2 regions of the Brachybacterium sp. AOP29-B2-41 genome follow, and region 2 is predicted to be linked to the other one. Evidence: riboswitches for the same ligand, from Rfam matches in the RefSeq annotation. Region 2 holds a riboswitch; the other holds the start of a gene.
The links. A riboswitch is a leader RNA that binds a small molecule or an ion and turns the genes downstream of it on or off. The one in region 2 is predicted to bind FMN.
Positions count from the first base shown of each region.

Region 1: another riboswitch for FMN. It lies ahead of ribD (bifunctional diaminohydroxyphosphoribosylaminopyrimidine deaminase/5-amino-6-(5-phosphoribosylamino)uracil reductase RibD); the one in region 2 lies ahead of pnuC (nicotinamide riboside transporter PnuC).

Region 1 is NZ_JBQSXR010000008.1:17,801-26,977, forward strand. It holds gene dnaA (chromosomal replication initiator protein DnaA) at 1-239, shown strand, start outside; gene dnaN (DNA polymerase III subunit beta) at 848-1,972, shown strand; gene recF (DNA replication/repair protein RecF) at 1,992-3,251, shown strand; gene ACT3T9_RS09295 (DciA family protein) at 3,470-4,141, shown strand; FMN riboswitch at 4,310-4,439, shown strand; gene ribD (bifunctional diaminohydroxyphosphoribosylaminopyrimidine deaminase/5-amino-6-(5-phosphoribosylamino)uracil reductase RibD) at 4,565-5,623, shown strand; gene ACT3T9_RS09305 (riboflavin synthase) at 5,761-6,375, shown strand; gene ACT3T9_RS09310 (bifunctional 3,4-dihydroxy-2-butanone-4-phosphate synthase/GTP cyclohydrolase II) at 6,372-7,622, shown strand; gene ribH (6,7-dimethyl-8-ribityllumazine synthase) at 7,619-8,128, shown strand; gene gyrB (DNA topoisomerase (ATP-hydrolyzing) subunit B) at 8,558-9,177, shown strand, end outside.
Region 2 is NZ_JBQSXR010000003.1:169,882-179,058, reverse strand. It holds gene ACT3T9_RS04555 (WYL domain-containing protein) at 1-1,307, opposite strand, end outside; gene ACT3T9_RS04550 (DUF3866 family protein) at 1,375-2,490, shown strand; gene ACT3T9_RS04545 (PH domain-containing protein) at 2,594-3,058, opposite strand; gene hisG (ATP phosphoribosyltransferase) at 3,066-3,923, opposite strand; gene ACT3T9_RS04535 (phosphoribosyl-ATP diphosphatase) at 4,100-4,363, opposite strand; gene pnuC (nicotinamide riboside transporter PnuC) at 4,425-5,132, opposite strand; FMN riboswitch at 5,225-5,342, opposite strand; gene rpe (ribulose-phosphate 3-epimerase) at 5,512-6,198, opposite strand; gene ACT3T9_RS04520 (transcription antitermination factor NusB) at 6,195-7,784, opposite strand; gene fmt (methionyl-tRNA formyltransferase) at 7,781-8,734, opposite strand; gene ACT3T9_RS04510 (SLC13 family permease) at 8,793-9,177, opposite strand, start outside.

The sequences.
Region 1 (9,177 bases), on a different contig from region 2:
GCACCGGTCGCTCCCGCCGCCTGGTCTCCGCGCGTCAGATCGGCATGTACCTGTGCCGAGAGCTCACAGATATGCCGCTGATCCGCATCGGTGACGAGTTCGGTGGCCGCGACCACACCACTGTGATGCACGCGAACAAGAAGATCAGCGAGCTGATGAAGGAGCGTCGGGCGATCTTCAACCAGGTCACCGAGCTCACAGCCCGCATCAAGAGCTCGAGCTCCGCGTCTCGTCAGTGAGGCGGCGCCCGCTCGGAGCGGGCAGCTGGGCGAGGAGAAGAACAGGGCAGGTCAGCACGGAGTTCTCCCCAATTGTGGATAACTCTGTGGAAACTGTGGAACTACAGCTGTTCCTGCAGGAGCCGATGTGCACGGGCGAATGACAAGAATTCCCTCGATCAGTGCCTCCATGCACAGCCGACGCACGACGCGCTGACACTCCTCAACGATCCGTCCACGCCGATGGAGATCGTAGTGACCTGCAGTGATGACGGTTATCCACCAGATCCACAGTCGTGAAGAAGAGGACTGTAAGTACTTGCTCGACGGGGATGTGGACGGGGAGGGCTGCTCGGGAGCGACCGCAGAGCCTGTGATTCTGGGTGCTGGGGAACGACAGGAAGCCGGGACCAGGAGGGGTCGGCTCCCGGGGAACACGGCGGGATGAGTGCGCGAGCAGAAGTTCTCATTACGGCTGAAGCGGGGTCCGGTGACCATGGAAGTCAAGGATCCTTCCCGGTGTGTCGGCGGGAGTCCTCAGGAACCGATACGCTGTGCTCGGTTCGGCCGCGGCACATGACGCGGTCGATCTGATTCCGTCATTCGACCACTGCGAAGGAGTGGCAACGGTGAAGTTCCACCTCGATCGCGGCGTCCTCGGCGACGCCGTCTCCTGGGCCACCCGTACCCTCCCCGTCCGTCCGGCGATGCCGATCCTGCAGGGGGTGCGGATCGTTGCCGAAGCCGGCGGCGAACTGCAGTTCTCGACCTTCGACTACGAGGTCAGCGCCCAGATCCGGCTCGAGGCCGAGATCGAGCAGCCCGGTGAGGTGCTCGTCCAGGGACGGATGCTCTCCGACATCGTCCGGGCCCTGCCGAACAAGGACGTCTCCATCGCGCTCGAGGGGACCAAGCTCCAGGTCCGCTGCGGCAGCGCCCGCTTCGCCCTGGCGACCCTCCCCGTCGAGGAGTACCCGCAGCTGCCGAGCATGCCCCCGGTGGCCGGCTCCGTCGCGTCGGACGTGTTCGCCGAGGCGATCTCGCAGGTCACCGTCGCGGCTTCGAAGGACGACACCCTCCCGCTGCTGACCGGCGTGAAGGTCGAGATCTCCGGCGAGACGATGACGCTGATGTCCACCGACCGCTACCGCCTGGCATTGCGCGAGCTGACCTGGAACCCGTCGACCCCCAGCACCGAGCTCACCGCCCTGGTCCGAGGCCGCACCCTCCACGAGGTGGCACGCTCGCTCTCCACCGGCGGCAGCGTCGAGATCGCACTGTCCGATGACTCCTCGGCGAACCTCATCGGTTTCGAGGCCGGCGGTCGTCGCACCACCTCCACGCTGGTCGACGGCGATTACCCGCCCGTGCGTCGCCTGTTCCCGGACACCTCGGCGATCACCGCCGTGGTCTCCACCGGCAGCCTGATCGACGCGGTCAAGCGCGTCTCCCTGGTCGCCGAGCGGAACACCCCCGTGCGGCTGTCCTTCACCGAGGGCCAGGTCGCCCTTGAGGCCGGCGCCGGCGACGACGCCCAGGCCAGCGAGGTGCTCGAGGCGCATCTCCAGGGCGAGGACCTCGTGGTCGGCTTCAACTCCGGGTTCCTGCTCGACGGCCTCGGCGCCCTGGGCACCGAGTTCGCCCGGCTCACCTTCACCGACTCGATCAAGCCCTCCGTGATGACCGGTCAGGACTCCCTCGAGGGTGAGCCCGACAACTCGTACAAGTACCTGATCATGCCGATGCGGATCTGAGGGAGGGAGTGCTCCCTCCGTGCAGCTGACCTCGCTCGAACTCACCGACTACCGCTCCTACCAGCGGCTCTCCCTGCCGGTTCAGCCCGGCATCACCGTGCTGGTGGGGAAGAACGGGCAGGGCAAGACCAACATCGTCGAGGCCCTGTGGTACCTCGCGACCCTGTCCAGCCATCGGGTCCCGCACGACGCCGCCCTCGTCCACCGCGGCGAGAGCACCGCGATCATCCGCGCGAGTTTCCTGCGTGCGGGTCGGCCGCTCCAGATCGACCTCGAGATCACGCCAGGCAAGTCCAACCGGGCACGGCGGCAGGGACAGAACATCTCCCGCCTGCGCGATCTGCTCGGCGAGGTCCGGGCGGTGCTCTTCGCCCCCGAGGACCTGGGCCTGGTGAAGGCCGATCCCGAAGGCCGCCGCCGATTCCTCGATGAGCTGCTGTTCGTCATCGCCCCGCGCTACGCCTCGGTCAAGGCCGATTACGACCGGGTGCTCAAACAGCGCGGCAACCTGCTCAAGCAGATGCGGTCGATGCGCCGCGGCGGAAGCGGCCGCAGCGTCGGCGGGCTGGATCCCGCAGACACCGCTGCCTCGACCCTCGAGGTCTGGGACCAGCAGCTCGCCCGCCATGGCGCGGAGCTGCTGCGCGCCCGCCTCCATCTGGTCAACCGCCTGCGCCCCCACCTCGGCTACTCGTACCTGCGCGTCGCCACCGACGAAGGCGCAGACCAGGCGCTGGATCTCCCTCCTGATCAGCGGGGCGAGGTCAGTTCCCCGGCGGACATCCTCTACCGCTCCGAGGTGCTCGACGGCCTGGGCACCCTGCCGGGCACCCTCCCCGCCACGCGCGAGATCCACGACCGGATGCTGGAGATGCTCGCCGCCCGGCACGACGAGGAGATCGATCGCGGGGCCACCCTCACCGGACCCCACCGCGACGACATGGAGATCCGGCTGCACGAGTTCCCGGCCAAGGGCTATGCCAGCCATGGCGAGTCCTGGTCGCTCGCACTCGCCCTGAGGTTGGCCTCCTACGATCTGCTGCGTCTCGAAGAAGGGGATCTCGGTGACGGCGAGCCGATCCTGATCCTCGATGACGTGTTCAGCGAGCTCGACGCCTATCGCCGCGAGCGGCTGGGTCGGATCGTCACCGGTGCCTCCCAGGTGCTGATCACCACCGCCAACGATTCCGACATCCCAGATTCTCTGGACGGCGAGATCCACGTGGTCGAGGTGAGCCTGGGAGAGGCAGTGCCACGTCAGAACGGCGGCGGGCTGTGACGGGCCGTGCCGGTGGAACGAGCCGAAAAGGCGGTGCTGGCCGCGGTGACGGAACTGCCCGTCCCCGCCTCGCGAACCCCTATGACCTGGGCACCTGGTCCGGCGGGAACAGCTCAGCCGCCGAGACTGAGCGCGGATCCACGCCTCCGCCCGCGCGGCGATCTGCGGCGGATCAGTCCGCGACCCGGCCGGGTCGTGACCGCCCGGAGGTCCGCCGGATGCCGGACCACGAGCCGGATCGTGCATCTGGATTCGAGCCGAGCATCCGCTCGTTCGATCCGTACGACGCCGACGACCACACCGCCGACGATTATGCGAGCCGCTCTGGCGCTGCCGTCGAGGTGCTCTTCGATCCGCCGCAGCTTCCCACCCCGCAGGATCCCTTCGAGCTCGCCCGGCGCACGGTGAACCGCTCTCGGGCCGCGGCTCGGGACCGCGGACTGTTCCCCATCTCCGCGAAGACGCAGGCCAGGGACGTGCGAGACCGTTCCGGCCGGGCCCCAGGCTATTCTGGATCCCGGCCCGACCCGCGCGATCCGCAGGGGATCGAGAACGTGCTGAAGAAGGTGCTGGGAAACCTCGGCTGGAATGCGGGGATGAACGCCGGGCGGGTGCTCGAGGAGTGGGACGAGATCGTCGGCGAACGGCTCGCCACCCACTGCCGCCCGGTGTCGCTCGACGACGGTGTGCTGGTGGTCAGCGCGTCCTCCTCTGCCTGGGCCTCGCAGCTGCGGATGCTCACTCCCCAGCTGATCACCACGATCGAGGAGCATGTGGGCTCCCATGTGATCTCCGAGCTGAAGGTGACCGGTCCCGCCGCGGCCGAGCGCACCTGGAAGAAGGGCCGCCGTACCGTGACCTGGCGCGGCCCCCGGGACACCTACGGCTGATCGACGTGCTGTGAGGGACGAACGGCAGGAGATCAGCGGATGAGGCAGTGCCTGATCGACCTGCTGTGAGGGACGGGGACGATGTCCCGGCTGATGTGATGCGCAGTTCACGCCCCGTCATCTCCCGGCGGCGCCCTGCTACGGTGGCTCCTGACGAGCTGATGAAGCTCGCGTGCACTGGGGTCGGTGAAATTCCGAGCCGGCGGTGATAGTCCGCGACCCGATGGCCTCTGGCCCTCGGCTGACCAGGTGAAACTCCTGGACCGACGGTTAAAGTCCGGATGGGAAGCGCACGCGAACGACGTCCTCGGGCGATCCGTCTTCGCGCACCCCGGTGCGCCGCACGGTGGACCTGGGTGACGTCGTCTCCGCACACCCTTCCTCTCCCTCCGGGACCGCGAGCAGCGGACCGGAGGAGAGACCATGCTGGAGGATGCCGAACGGCAGGCCCTGCGCCGAGCCCTCGAGATCGCGGCCGATCCCGTGGTGCCCCTGGGCCCGAACCCCCGTGTGGGCTGTGTGCTGCTGAGCCCCGCCGGAGAGGTCCTCGCCGAGGGTCACCATCGAGGCGCCGGCACCCCGCACGCCGAGGCCGACGCCCTCTCCCGCGCGACCGTCCCCGTGACCGGTGCGACCGCCGTGGTCACCCTCGAGCCCTGCAACCATGTGGGCCGCACCGGCCCCTGCGCCGAGGCGCTGATCGAGGCCGGCATCCACCGGGTGATCATCGCCCGCCGCGATCCGAACCCCGTCGCGAGTGGCGGCATCCAGCGCCTGCGCGAGGCCGGGATCGACGTCGTGCTCGACGTACCGGACGATCTCGCCGGCGCTGCGGCAGCCCTCAACCGAGGCTGGGAACACGGCCTGCGGCACGAGCGTCCCCTGGTCACCGCCAAGATCGCCCTCACCCTCGATGGCCGCGCGGCCGCCGCCGACGGCACCAGCCAGTGGATCACCGGCCCCGCAGCCCGCGAAGAGGTCCACCTCCTGCGCACCACCTGCGACACCGTGCTGGTGGGCACCGGCACGGCCCGGATCGACCACCCAGCCCTCACGGCCCGTCGGCCCGACGGGACACTGCATCCGCGACAGCCGCTGCGGGCCGTGATGGGCATCGGCGAGGCGCCCACGCTGCCCGCCATCGACGGTGCCGGCGAGGAGATCCGGCTGCTCACCCGCGACCCGTCGGCCGCCCTCGCGGAGCTGTTCGATCGCGGTGCCCGGCATGTGCTGCTCGAAGGAGGGCCCACCCTCGCGGCCGCCTTCCTGCGGGAGGGCCTGGTGGATGAGCTGATCCTCCACCTCGCCCCGACGCTGCTCGGGGCCGGCCGCCCCGCCGTCGCGGACCTCTCCATCACCACCCTCACCGACCGGCTCGATCTGGACCTGGTCGATGTCACTCCGCTGCGCTCACCGGAGGGGCCGACGGATCTGCGCCTCACCCTCCGCCCCCGCATCCGGCCCTCTCCACCAGCCAACTAGCGCCGTCTGACGTGCAACGCCCGAACCGCAGCGCCTGAACCGCAGCGCCCGAACCGCAGCGCCTGAACCGCACCGTCTGATCCCCACCGTTTGATCCCCATCGTCTGAACCACCCCGCCTGACCTGGAAGGATCCTCATGTTCACCGGCATCATCGAAGAGCTCGGCACCGTCGAGTCGCTCACCCCGGGCGCCGATCCCACCCGCCTGCAGATCCGTTCCCCGCACGTGCTCGACGGCATCGCCCTCGGCGACTCGATCGCCGTGAACGGCTGCTGCCTGACCGTGACCGCGCACGAGGGCGAGCTCTGGAGCGCGGACGTCATCTCCACCACCCTCGCCGCGACCTCCCTCGGCGACCTCGCGCCCGGGGACCGCGTGAATCTCGAGCGATGCGTGCGGGCGGGCGGCCGCCTGGACGGCCACATCGTGCAGGGCCACGTCGACGGCGTCGGCGAGGTCAGCGGGCGTGAGGAGGCGGAGGGGACCACCCTGCTGCACCTCGCGCTGCCTGCCGGTCTGGCGCGTTACGTCGTGGCGAAGGGCTCCCTCGCCGTGGACGGCGTGAGCCTCACCGTCGCCGAGATCGAGGGAGACCAGGTCACGATCGGCCTGATCCCCGAGACCCTCGCCCGCACCACCCTCGGTGGCCGCGACGTCGGCGACCGCGTGAACCTCGAGGTGGACGTGCTGGCGAAGTACGTCGAGAAGCTCACCGCAAGCCTGCTGCCCACCACTGAGGAGACCCGATGACCGCCCTGCGCCTGGATCCCGTCGAGGAGGCGATCGCCGCGATCGCCGCCGGTCACGCCGTGGTCGTCGTCGACGACGAGGACCGCGAGAACGAGGGCGACCTGATCCTGGCCGCCTCCGCCGCGACCCCCGCCCTGATCGGCTTCGCCGTGCGCCACTCGAGCGGTCTGCTGTGCGCCCCGATGAGCGGAGAGCGGGCCGACGCCCTCGAGCTGCCGCTCATGGTGCGGGAGAACGCCGACCCGCTGCGCACCGCCTACACCGTGAGCGTCGACGCGAGCGAGGGCGTGACCACCGGCATCAGCGCCTCCGACCGTGCCCGCACCCTCCGGGTCCTCGCCGGAGCGGACACCGTGGCCGGAGACCTCATCCGTCCCGGTCACGTGCTCCCTCTGCGCGCGAAGCCCGGCGGCGTGCTCGAACGTCGCGGCCACACCGAGGCGGCCGTCGACCTCACCCGCCTCGCCGGCCTGCCCGCGGTGGGGATGATCGTCGAGCTCGTCCACGACGACGGCGAGATGATGCGCGGCCCCGCCCTGCGCGAGTTCGCCGACCAGCACGGTCTGGTGATGATCTCGATCGAGCACCTCGCCGCATACCGCAGGCGGGAGGATCAGCCAGCCCTCGAGATCACGGCGCCGGTCCCGCTGCCCACCCCTCACGGCACCTTCCAGGCGCTCGCCGTGCGCGAGGGCACCGCCGAGCACCTGGTGCTGGTGCGCGGAGACGTCACCGCCGGTGGCCCGGTGCTCACCCGGGTGCACTCCGAATGCGTCACCGGGGATGTCTTCGGCTCCCGCCGCTGCGACTGCGGTCCCCAGCTGCAGGAGTCCCTGGCCCGCATCGACGCGGCCGGGCGAGGGGTGCTGATCCTGCTGCGCGGCCATGAGGGCCGCGGCATCGGCCTGGTCGAGAAGCTGCGCGCCTACGCCCTGCAGGACGCAGGGCGGGACACCGTCGACGCGAACCTCGACCTCGGCCTGCCGGTGGACGCCCGCTCCTTCGCCGCGGTCCCCGGCATCCTCGCCCACCTCGGGGTGCGCGCCGTCGAGCTGCTCACCCACAACCCCGAGAAGGCCCACGCCCTGGTGGGCGGGGGCGTCGAGGTCGCCGGCACCACCGACCTCACCACCCATCCGACCCCTGAGAACCTCACCTATCTGACCACCAAGCGGGACCGACTGGGACATCGCCTCCGCGATCTCCCCGACCTCCCCACCACCCACCTCGAAGGAGAGACCGCATGAGCGGCCACGGAAGCCCCACCACCCAGATCCCCCACCAGCCCACCACCCGGCTCGCGATCGTCGCGGCGTCCTGGCATGAGCAGGTCATGGACGGACTGCTCGCCGGCGCTCTGCGAGGCGCCGCCGAAGCCGGCATCACCGCCCCGACCGTCGTGCGCGCCCCCGGCTCCTTCGAGCTGCCGGTGATCGCGGACGCCCTGGCCCGCGAGCACGACGCGGTCGTGGCGCTCGGCGTCGTGATCCGCGGCGGCACCCCGCACTTCGAGTATGTGTGCTCCGCGGCGACGGACGGCCTGAACCGGGTCGCCCTGGATCACGGCGTGCCGATCGGATTCGGCCTCCTGACCTGCGACGACGAGGAGCAGGCGCTCGATCGGGCGGGGCTTGCGGACTCGCGCGAGGACAAGGGCTACGAGGCGGTGGCCGCTGCGCTGATCACCGCGAGCGTGCTGAGAGAGCTGAACGGGAGCGGCGCCGGAGCCTCCTCGGAGCTCCCGCGAGGCTGAGGGGAGCTCCCGCGAGCCCGAGGCTATCGGGGCGTCTGGTGCGAGCACGCCAGGCGCCCCTGTGCCGCGACAGGACCCGGGGAGGGGTACGGGACCCCGTCCCACGGAGGTTGATGTCGAAATCGAGGGGGTTCCAGGCCATCTGAGGGCCGTTCCGGGTCACGTTGTCCACAGAACAGGCCATGAGAATAGGTTCAGGAGACGATTTCCGCTAGAATCAGGGAGGTTCGGCCGACGTCCTCCGACGTCCTCGTGGACTCGATGCTGTCGGCTCGATCGCCGTGGCCTACGGATGTCTCACGCGCGCACGCGCGCGGGCATCAGTGGGCCGCCTGTGCGAAGAGTCGGCGGTCCCGTCCGCCTGGTCTGCTGAACCACCCTCGGCGCTCTCCCGACCGAGGGACCCTGGACTGCGAGGAGCCACATCAGGTGAGCGACAGCGACCGCCCCATGCCCGATCAGGACGTGCCCGTGGGCACGACGGACCCAACCCCCGTGCCGGGCGAGGGTGCCGTGCCGGTCGAGTCCGGCTCGACGGAGCCCACCGCCGGAGAGCGTGCGGCCCGTGCGCCCGAGCACTACGAGGCCTCGGACATCACGGTCCTCGAGGGCCTCGAGGCGGTCCGCAAGCGTCCGGGCATGTACATCGGCTCCACTGGTGAGCGCGGCCTGCACCACATGGTCCAGGAGATCGTCGACAACTCGGTGGACGAGGCGATGGCCGGTCACGGCGACACCATCGAGGTCACGCTGCTGGCCGACGGCGGCGTGCGCGTGGTGGACCACGCCCGCGGCATCCCGGTGGACATGCACCCCACCGAGGGCAAGCCTGCGGTCGAGCTCGTGCTCACCGTCCTGCACGCCGGCGGCAAGTTCGGCGGCGGCGGCTATGCGGTCTCCGGCGGTCTGCACGGCGTCGGCTCCTCCGTGGTCAACGCCCTGTCCATCCGGATGGAGGTCGAGATCCGCCGCCAGGGTCACGTCTGGCGCCAGGCGTACAGCCGCGGCGTCCCGCTGGCCCCGCTCGAGAAGGGCGAGGAGGCCACCGA
Region 2 (9,177 bases):
GCGACAGGCTCGAGGGCCGCCAACCCTGCCAGCAGCGCGGTGATCTCCACCGCGCTGAGGCTCAGGGCACGGCGCAGCGGCTCGGCGTTGCGCACCCGCACGGTCCCGTGCTCCCATTCCGCTTCGATCAGGTCCTCCCAGCCGTCGCCCATGTCACCGCAGACGAACAGCACCTGCAGATCGGTCACCAGCTGCTTCTCGGTGATGGCGAGGGCCTCGGCGAGCTCCGCGAGATCGGCCTCGCCACGGCTGAGCACATAGGAAGCCGCGGAGATCAGTCGCGAGAGATGATCGCCGCTCTGCGGGGTGAGCCGGATCCTGGGCGTCGGGCGACCGGTCGCCGACTCGAGCTCTGAGAGCTGCGGCTCCTGCTCGTGCAGATCCGCGATCGCGCTCAGGACCTGGGCGAGCTCAGCCCGCCAGGAATGCGGTTCGAGCAGCTCGACCCAGCGGATGTCGCCCAGCAGCAGGCGCCGGGCGGCGGGACGCGGAAGGCTCGGCAGGGTGAGGTGCTCCGCCTCGAGCGCCGCGCCGGCCCGGTCACGCAGCGACAGCGCCTTGTACGGCGCCGCACGCAGCACGGCGGCGTCACGATCATCGCTGTCGAGCATGCGCTCGAGCACTCCCGAGAGATCCGTGTTCTCGGGACGGGGCTGCCGGGCCGCGGAGATATCCGCAGGGAAGGACTCGATGCGGGAGGCGCGGAAGAGACGCGGAGCCGAACGGTCCAGGTCCCAGCCGTAGACGTACCAATGCCCCTCGTGCACACCGACCACCCAGGGCTCCACCCGACGTTCCGACGGGGCGCCGTGGGTGGCGCGATAGGTGAAGCGGACGGTCCTGCCGCCCACGACCGAGTCCAGCAGCGGCGAGAGCACGGGCAGCGACTCGACCGCACCGCGCGGGGTGCGTCGCAGCAGATCGGGGTCGGCGTCATGCCCGAGGCTCAGCAGCTTGGAGCGGACCCGGCGGGCCGCTCCGCCGGCTGCGGCCGCGTCCCAGGCACGGCTCGCCGCGAGCAGCACCGTGTACTCCTCGGTGGTGAGATCCAGCACCGCTCCGGAGCGGGCCGTCTCGATCCGGTAGTGCACCGTGTTCTCGTCGAGCACATCGCGCTCGGTCGCCAGGGGCAGCCCGAGCTCGAGGATCGCGGCCTTGTCGCGCTCGAACATCCGCTCCGCCGCCTGGTCGGAGACCGCATTCGCGTAATCGGGGATGACGGAGAAGAGCTTGGCGCGATCGATCCGTCGCCGGGAGCCGATCGTCATGATGACGTTGAGGAGTCTCTCCACATTCTTCGAAGCCACGCAGTCAGACTATCCGGCAGGGCAGGCCGAATGGGCCGCTTCCGCGCCGCGGCTCTAGGCTGTGCTCATGCTGCGATGGGAACGGGGAACCGTGAAGGACGCGCTGAGCTCCTGGCACGGTGTGGATCGGCTCGAGATCGAGCTCGATGACGAGGCGGGAACGCTCACCGCGATCGCCTATCGGGAGCTGACCGGCACACCTCGGTCGGGCGAACGGGTGCTGCTGAACACGAATGCGCTCCGCCGGGAGCTGGGCACCGGCGGGGACGCCATGGTGGTGGCCCGCCTCGATGTGCTCCCCGAGGCGACGGAGAGCAGCGGGCACATGGTGAAGGCCCGCTATACCCCGATGCAGACCATGGTCGACGCGCTCGATGATCCCGGAGGGGAGCACTACGAGACGGTCCGCGCCGCGAAGGACATCGCCGGGATGCCGGTCGTGGTCGCCGATCTCCACTCCTCGCTGCCCGCCATCATCGCGGGCATCCGGGCCGAGCGGCGCACAGCGAAGATCGCCTACGTGCACACGGACGCCGCCGCACTGCCTGCGGCCTACTCCCGGATCACCGCTCGGCTGCGGTCAGCTGATCTGCTGGCCTCCGTGATCAGCGCCGGTCAGTCCTTCGGCGGTGATCTCGAGGCCGTGACCGTGCACTCGGCGCTGCTCGGGGCGAAGCACGTGGTCGGCGCCGACGTCGCGATCGTGATCCAGGGGCCCGGCAATCTGGGCACCGGAACCGGCTGGGGATTCTCCGGAGTGCAGGCGGCCGAGGCGGTCCATGCCGCCTCGGTGCTCGGCGGCCGCCCCGTCGCGACGCTGCGGGTCTCCGGTGCCGATGAGCGCAAGCGACATCGGGGCCTGTCCCATCATTCTTCGACCACCTATGGCCGTGCGCTGCTCGCCCCTGTCCACCTGCCCGTGCTCCCCCGCAACGACAGCCGGCACAACGCATTTCATGAGTCTGTACGGAAACAGGTGAAAACCACGATCCTCAAGCCGGCGGAGAAGCGCGGAGTGCGGCACCAGCTCACCGAGGTCGATGCCAAGGGCCTGCGGGATGCGCTGGAGGACATGCCGGTGCGGATGACCACGATGGGTCGCACTCTGGCGGAGGATCCCTGGGCGTTCCAGTACGCGGCGCTCGCGGGACGCTGCGCCGCGTCCCTCGCGCCGCGGGCCTGACGCCGGTCCCTGAGCCCCCAGCCCGACGACCGAGCTCAGGCCCTGAGAGCCTCGTTGCGAGGACCGATCTCAGGCCCCGAGAGCCTCGTGACGACGATCGAGCTCAGTCGCCGACCGCTTCGCCCCGTTCCTGCACCAGCCCCAGCAGCAGATGCGCAGCGGCGATCGCCCGATCGCCGTCGTAGCGCTGTATCGCGTGCAGGGCGAGGGTCGAGCCGTCGGCCAGGTCCAGGTGCGCCCAGGGGTCGCCCATCGGGAAGCTGATCCCGATCACCTCGGCCCACTCCAGGGTGCGGGTGCTCATCAGGTTGCGCACGACCAGCACCTCGGGGCGGGCGGTGACCGTCACCGAGGCCTCGAGATGGCAGAAGATGAAGACCAGCACGCCGACGGCGACCAGTCCGAGCCGTCCACCCCATTGGAAGCTGGTGATCATCACCGCGCCGCCGATCATCCCCGCCATCACGATGGTGGCGCTGAGGTAGGCGGCCACCCGTACCGCCCGGGGACGCAGCACGATCGAGGCACGGCTCTCCCCCGGCTGCTGATCCGCTGCGGGGGTGCTCATCGGCGTCTCAGATGCGGCAGGCCTGGATCGCGGTGACCAGGATCGCGCGGGCCCCGGCGTCGTAGAGGTCATCCATCATGCGGTGGGCGGAGCGGGTGTCCACCATCGCGCGCACCGCGGACCACTCCCCGCCGTGCAGCGGGGAGACCGTCGGAGACTGCAGGCCGGGGGTGATCTCGACGGCGCGCTCGAGCAGGGCCGTGGGGATGTCGTAGTCGAGCATCACGTACTCGCGCGCCACCAGCACCCCGCGGATGCGTCGCGCGAGGACCTCGAGGGAGTGGGTGCCGTCCTCGTCGAGCTCGAGCCCGGGGCGGGAGAAGAGGACCGCTTCGCTGGTCATGATCGCCTCGCCGAAGGGCTCGAGGCCCGCCTGGCGGAGCGTGCTGCCGGTCTCGACGACATCGGCGATCACATCCGCGACCCCGAGCCGGATCGAGGATTCGACGGCCCCGTCGAGGTGCACCACCTCGGCGGTGACGCCGCGCTCGGCGAGGTAGTCCTCGACGAGGTTCTCGTAGCTGGTGGCGATGCGGGCGCCCTGCAGCTCCGAGGCGTCGCGGCGGGTTCCCGCTGGCGCGGCGAAGCGGAAGGTCGACCGCGCGAAGCCCAGCGGCAGGATCTCATCGGCCGGGGTGCGGGAGTCCAGCAGCATGTCCTGGCCGGTGATGCCGACGTCCACCGTGCCGGAGCCCACGTACACCGCGATGTCCCGCGGGCGCAGGTGGAACAGCTCGACGCCGTTCTCCTCGTCGACCACGACGAGCTCCTTGGCCGTGCCGCGGCGCCGGTAGCCGGCCTCCTGGAGCAGATCGGCGGCGGGATCGGACAGGGCGCCCTTGTTGGGGACGGCGATGCGGAGCACGGATCCTCCTCGGCCGCCGCGGCGGCCACGAGTGGGGGTGGGACGGAGAGGAACAGGATGGAGGCGGCGAGACGCTGCAAGCCCGGAGGATGCGGAGGCAACGGCGGAAGAGCCGGAGACCGCGGGACCGGGTGCGAACCTTCGACCGCAGACCGGCGCGGGTCGGAGCTGGTGGGTCAGAGCTGTCGGTAGACGTCTTCGAGCGAGATGCCCTTGGCGATCATCATCACCTGCACGTGATAGAGCAGCTGGCTGATCTCCATGGCGGCGTCCTCATCGGTCTCGTGCTCGCAGGCCATCCACACCTCGGCGGCCTCTTCGACGATCTTCTTGCCGATCTGATGGACCCCGCCATCGAGTTCGCGGACGGTGCCCGACCCCTCAGGTCGGGTACGGGCCTTCTCAGTCAGCTCGGCGAACAGTGCCTCGAAATCCTTCACGCCGACAGGATACGCGTTCCGGCAGGTGGCCCGTTCAGAGGACCACCTGCTGGAAGGCGAGTCACTCCTTGCGCACCGTGGGATCGAGATGGGCGGTCTCCACCGTCACCCGCGTCTCCTCCACCTGGCGGCGGCTGCGCACACCCCACCAGACGAAGAACCCCGTCAGGGTGAAGGCTCCGTAGAAGAGATACATGAATGCGCTCGCGTAGTACCCGGCATCGAGCAGCAGCGGGACGCCGACGATGTCGACCGCGACCCAGATCAGCCAGAACTCGACCCAGCCCTTGGCCATCCCGAAGGTCGCCAGCAGGCTGCCCATGAAGATCCAGGCGTCAGCCCAGACCGGCTCATAGGAGCCGAGCATCCGGAACAGGGGGGTCAGCGCTGCGGTGCCGCCCACTAGCGCGACCAGCAGCAGGACGCGAGTCCCCCAGGAGGCCCACTCGGGCTCCACTGCGGTGCCGCCGTCGTGCTTCGCCTGCCGCCACCGCTGCCAGCCGTAGATGCTGGTGGCGATGAACATCACCTGGCGTCCGGCCTGCCCCAGCAGGTCCACGGAGTTCGGGTTGCCGAACACCGAGCCCATGAACACCGTCAGCAGCAGCACATTGCCGACGATGCCGATGGGCCAGGCCCATACCTTCCGTCGCATGCCGCCGAGGGCGCTGAGCAGTCCGAAGACGTTGCCGAGCACCTCTCGCAGGAGTAGGAACTGTCCGCCCGCGAAATCGATTCGCGCGTCGAAGAGCCACTGCAGAAAATCCATGTCGGTCCTTTCGCCGTCGGATGCAGTGGCTCCGGGGGAAAAGGGTTCCGGCATGGCGCCAGCGCGCGCCGAGGGCGCCCTGGGACATGCAGGACGTGCGCCTCTCATCCAGGCTGTACTGTCGGCGCCGGAATTTCACCGGCTCCACCGCCGAAGCGGGTCGCGGACTATCACCGCCGGCTCGGAATTTCACCGACCCCGGAGCACGTCACTGGTCGTGACCAGATCATCCTAGACCGTCGGCCCCGCCACCGGAGAGCGCATGAACGCAGGTGACGGGGCGGGGGACACGGTGGAGGCGACCGCGCTGATCAGCAGGAGGCGCAGCCGCAGGTCAGTGGGCGGCGTGGCGCAGGTCAGGGGGCGGCGCAGCCGCAGGTCAGTGGGCGGCGTGGCCCCGGGCAAGTTCGCGCAGGGCAGAGATCTCAGCGGCCGCATCCTGGGCCCGATAGATCGCAGACCCCGCCACGAAGACGTTCGCCCCGGCCTCCGCGCAGCGCTCGATGGTCTCCCGGCTGACCCCGCCGTCGACCTGGATCGACACCTCGAGGTTGGCCCCGCTGATCGCCGCGCGCGCCCGACGGATCTTGGGGAGCATGGTGTCCAGGAAGCTCTGGCCGCCGAAGCCGGGCTCGACGGTCATGATCAGCAGCATGTCGAACTCGCCGATGATGTCGAGGATCGGCTCGACCGCGGAAGCAGGTCGAAGGCCGACGCCGACCTGCACGTTCTTCCTGCGCAGGTCACGGGCGAGCTTGACCGGGGCCCGGGCGGCCTCCAGGTGGAAGGTGACGGACGCGGCACCGGCCTCCGCATAGGCGGGAGCCTCGGTGTCGGCGTCGGCGATCATCAGGTGCGCATCGACCGGGATCGTGCTGCGCTCGACGATCTGCTCGACCATCGAGGGACCGAAGGTCAGGTTCGGCACGAAATGGTTGTCCATCACATCGACGTGGACGCTGTCGGCGCTGGAGATCTTGTCGAGCTCGCTGCCGATGCTCATGAAGTCGGCGTTGAGGATGCTGGGGTGGATGTAGTGGCCGTCGGTCGAGTACGGGGTGATCATGCCGTCGGGAGTCCTTCCTCGGTGGGGGCGGGCTGCTTGCGCAGCAGGTGGATGTACATCGCATCGGTGCCGTGGACGTGGGGCCACAGCTGGACCGCGGGGCCCTCGCCCAGCTCGACGTCCTGCCGGACTGCGGGGAGCATCCCGGCGCGCACCGCGTCGCGCGCGTCGAGCTGCTCGATGTCGTCGCGCCGCTTGAGCACGTCGGCGACGATCAGGCGGGTCTCGGCCAGGTGCGGGGAGCAGGTCACATAGGCCACCACTCCCCCGGGCGCGGCGGCGTCCAGGGCCGAGGTGAGCAGCCCGCGCTGGATCCCGCCCAGCTGGCCGATGTCGGCGGGGGTGCGGCGCCAGCGGGCTTCGGGGCGGCGCCGCAGGGCACCGAGCCCGGAGCAGGGGACGTCGGCGAGGACGCGGGAGAAGCGGCCGGGCAGCTCGCTGCCGATGGTGGTGCCGTCGGCGGTGCGGGTGGTGATCTCGCAGCCGGCCTCCTGCAAGGTGGCCACGGCCCGGTTGACGAGCTCGGTGCGATGCTCCTGGAGCTCGACCGCCAGCAGGTCCGCGTCGTGGCCGACGGTCAGTCCGCCCAGCAGCGCGGCCTTGCCGCCGGGGCCTGCGCAGAGGTCCAGCCAGTGGTGGTCCTCGGCGAGGACCAGGTCGTCGGCGCCGAGTGCGAGGGCGAGGGCCGCGAGCTGGCTGCCCTCGTCCTGCACGGCGACGCGGCCCTCCTTGACCGGGTCCATGCCGCCGGGGTCGCCGGAGGGCCAGGAGGCCGCGAAGATGCTCAGCCGGCCCTGGCTCGCGCCGTGGTCGATCAGCTCGTCGAGGTCGGTGAGGCCCGGTCGCATCACCAGCGAGACCGACGGTGCCGCGTTCTGGGCGGCCAGCAGTTCATCGATCTCGTCGCGGGAACGGCCGTGGCCGGCCAGGGCGTCGCTCAGGGCGCGGACCACCCAGCGCGGGTGGGAGTGCACCACGGCGAGGTGCCCGGTGGGATCCTGCTCGCGGTCGGGGGCGACCTCGAGCAGCCACTGCGGGAGGTCCTTCTCCCCGACGCGGCGCAGCACGGCGTTGGCGAAGCTCGCCGCACCGGCGCCGACCACGGAACGGGCCAGGGCCACGGTCTCGGAGGTCGCCGCGTGTGGGGCGACGCTCATGTCCAGCAGCTGGTAGGCGCCGAGCCGGATGACGTCCAGCAGCGGCGGGTCGATCTTGGCCAGTGGGCGATCCACGCAGGCGGTGATGACCGCGTCGAGCCGTCCCTGTGCGCGCAGGGAGCCGTAGAACAGCTCGGTGGTGAAGGCGGCGTCGCGGCCGGAGACGTGGTGGCTGCGCAGCAGCCGGGGCAGCACCAGGTTCGCGTAGGAGTCCTCCTCGCGCACCATCCGCAGCCCTTCGAAGGCGACCTGGCGGGAGGGGGTGGAGCGGCGTGCCCGCTCGGCCGGCCGTGACTCGGAATAGCCGCGGCGGGGGCCTCCCTGCCCGCGCGAGCCGGAGCGGGAACGGCCGTGCTGGTCGCGCTGGTCTCGCTGCGGGTTCTCGTCGCGTCGGCCGCGGTCCTGATTGCTGCGTCGGTCCTGGTTCATGCGGTGACTCCGTCCTGCGACTGGCTGGTGAATCGGGCATCGGGGGCGAGGCCCGCACCGCGGGCCCAGTCCGCGGCCCGCATCGGCCGCTTGCCGGCCGGGGCGAGGGTCGCCAGGGCGATCACCCCGGTGCCGGTGCCCACAAGCATCTGGCGCTTGGTGGCCGCGATCTGTCCGGGTGGCAGCGGAGGGTGCTCCGGGGCGCGTTCGACGCCCAGGATCTTCGTGCGGGCGCCGTCCAGCAACGTCCATGCGCCGGGCTGCGGGCTCATCCCCCGGATGTGGGCCTCGACTCGTTCGGCGGGGACCGTCCAGTCGATCTCGGCTTCGGCGGTGGTGAGCTTCGCGGCGTGGGTGGCCAGTGCATGGTCCTGGGGTGTGAGCACCGCGGTGCCGGCCTCGAGCGCGTCCAGTGCGCTCAGCAGCACGGGGGCGCCGTCGATCGCCATCCGCTCCAGCAGCTCGCCGGAGGTCTCGAACTCACCGATCAGGGTGGGTGCCGTGGCGATCAGATCCCCCGTGTCCAGTCCCTTCTCGAGGCGGAACACGCTCATGCCGGTCTCCTGCCGGCCGGAGAGCACCGCGCGCTGGGCGGGCGCCGCGCCGCGCCAGGACGGCAACAATGAGAAGTGGAGGTTCACCCACCCGTGGCGGGGGATGTCGAGAGCGGCCTGCGGGACCAGGTTCCCGTAGGCGACCACGGGCGCGGCGTCAGGGGCGAGCTCGCGGATCTGCTGCTGGACCGTCTCGTCGCGCAGCGTGGTCGGCTCGAGCACTGGGACGCCCGCCTCGAGGGCGAGGGTCTTCACCGGTGAGGGGGTGAGCCTGCGGCCGCGACCGGAGGGTGCGTCGGGTCGGGTGAGCACCCCGACGACCTCATGGTGCGAGTCGAGCAGGGTGCGCAGGGAAGGAAGTGCGGCCTCTGGGGTGCCGGCGAAGAGCAGTCGCATGATGGGTCGAGTCTACGGTGGCACCGCTGATGGCTGTCGCGAGAGCTCTCCGGGGGCGTCAGTAGACGAGCCCGAACACCCATACCGCCAGGCCCATCGTGGTGGCGGTCACCAGCACGATCCCGATCAGGTTCAGCCACAGCCCGGCCTTGGCCATCTGCGGGATCGTGACATAACCGGAGCCGTAGGCGATCGCGTTCGGGGGCGTCGCGACAGGGAGCATGAAGGCGCAGGTCGCGGCGATCGCGACGGGGATCGCGAGCAGCATCGGGTCGATCCCGGTGCCGACGGCCACGGCCGTGGCGAGCGGCAGGAAGGTCGCGGCGGTGGCAGTGTTCGAGGTCAGCTCGGTCAGGAAGAGGACGCCGGCGGCGACGACCGCCACGATCAGCACCACGGGCAGTCCGCCGACGCCCTCGGTGACCTCGCCGATCCATTCGGTC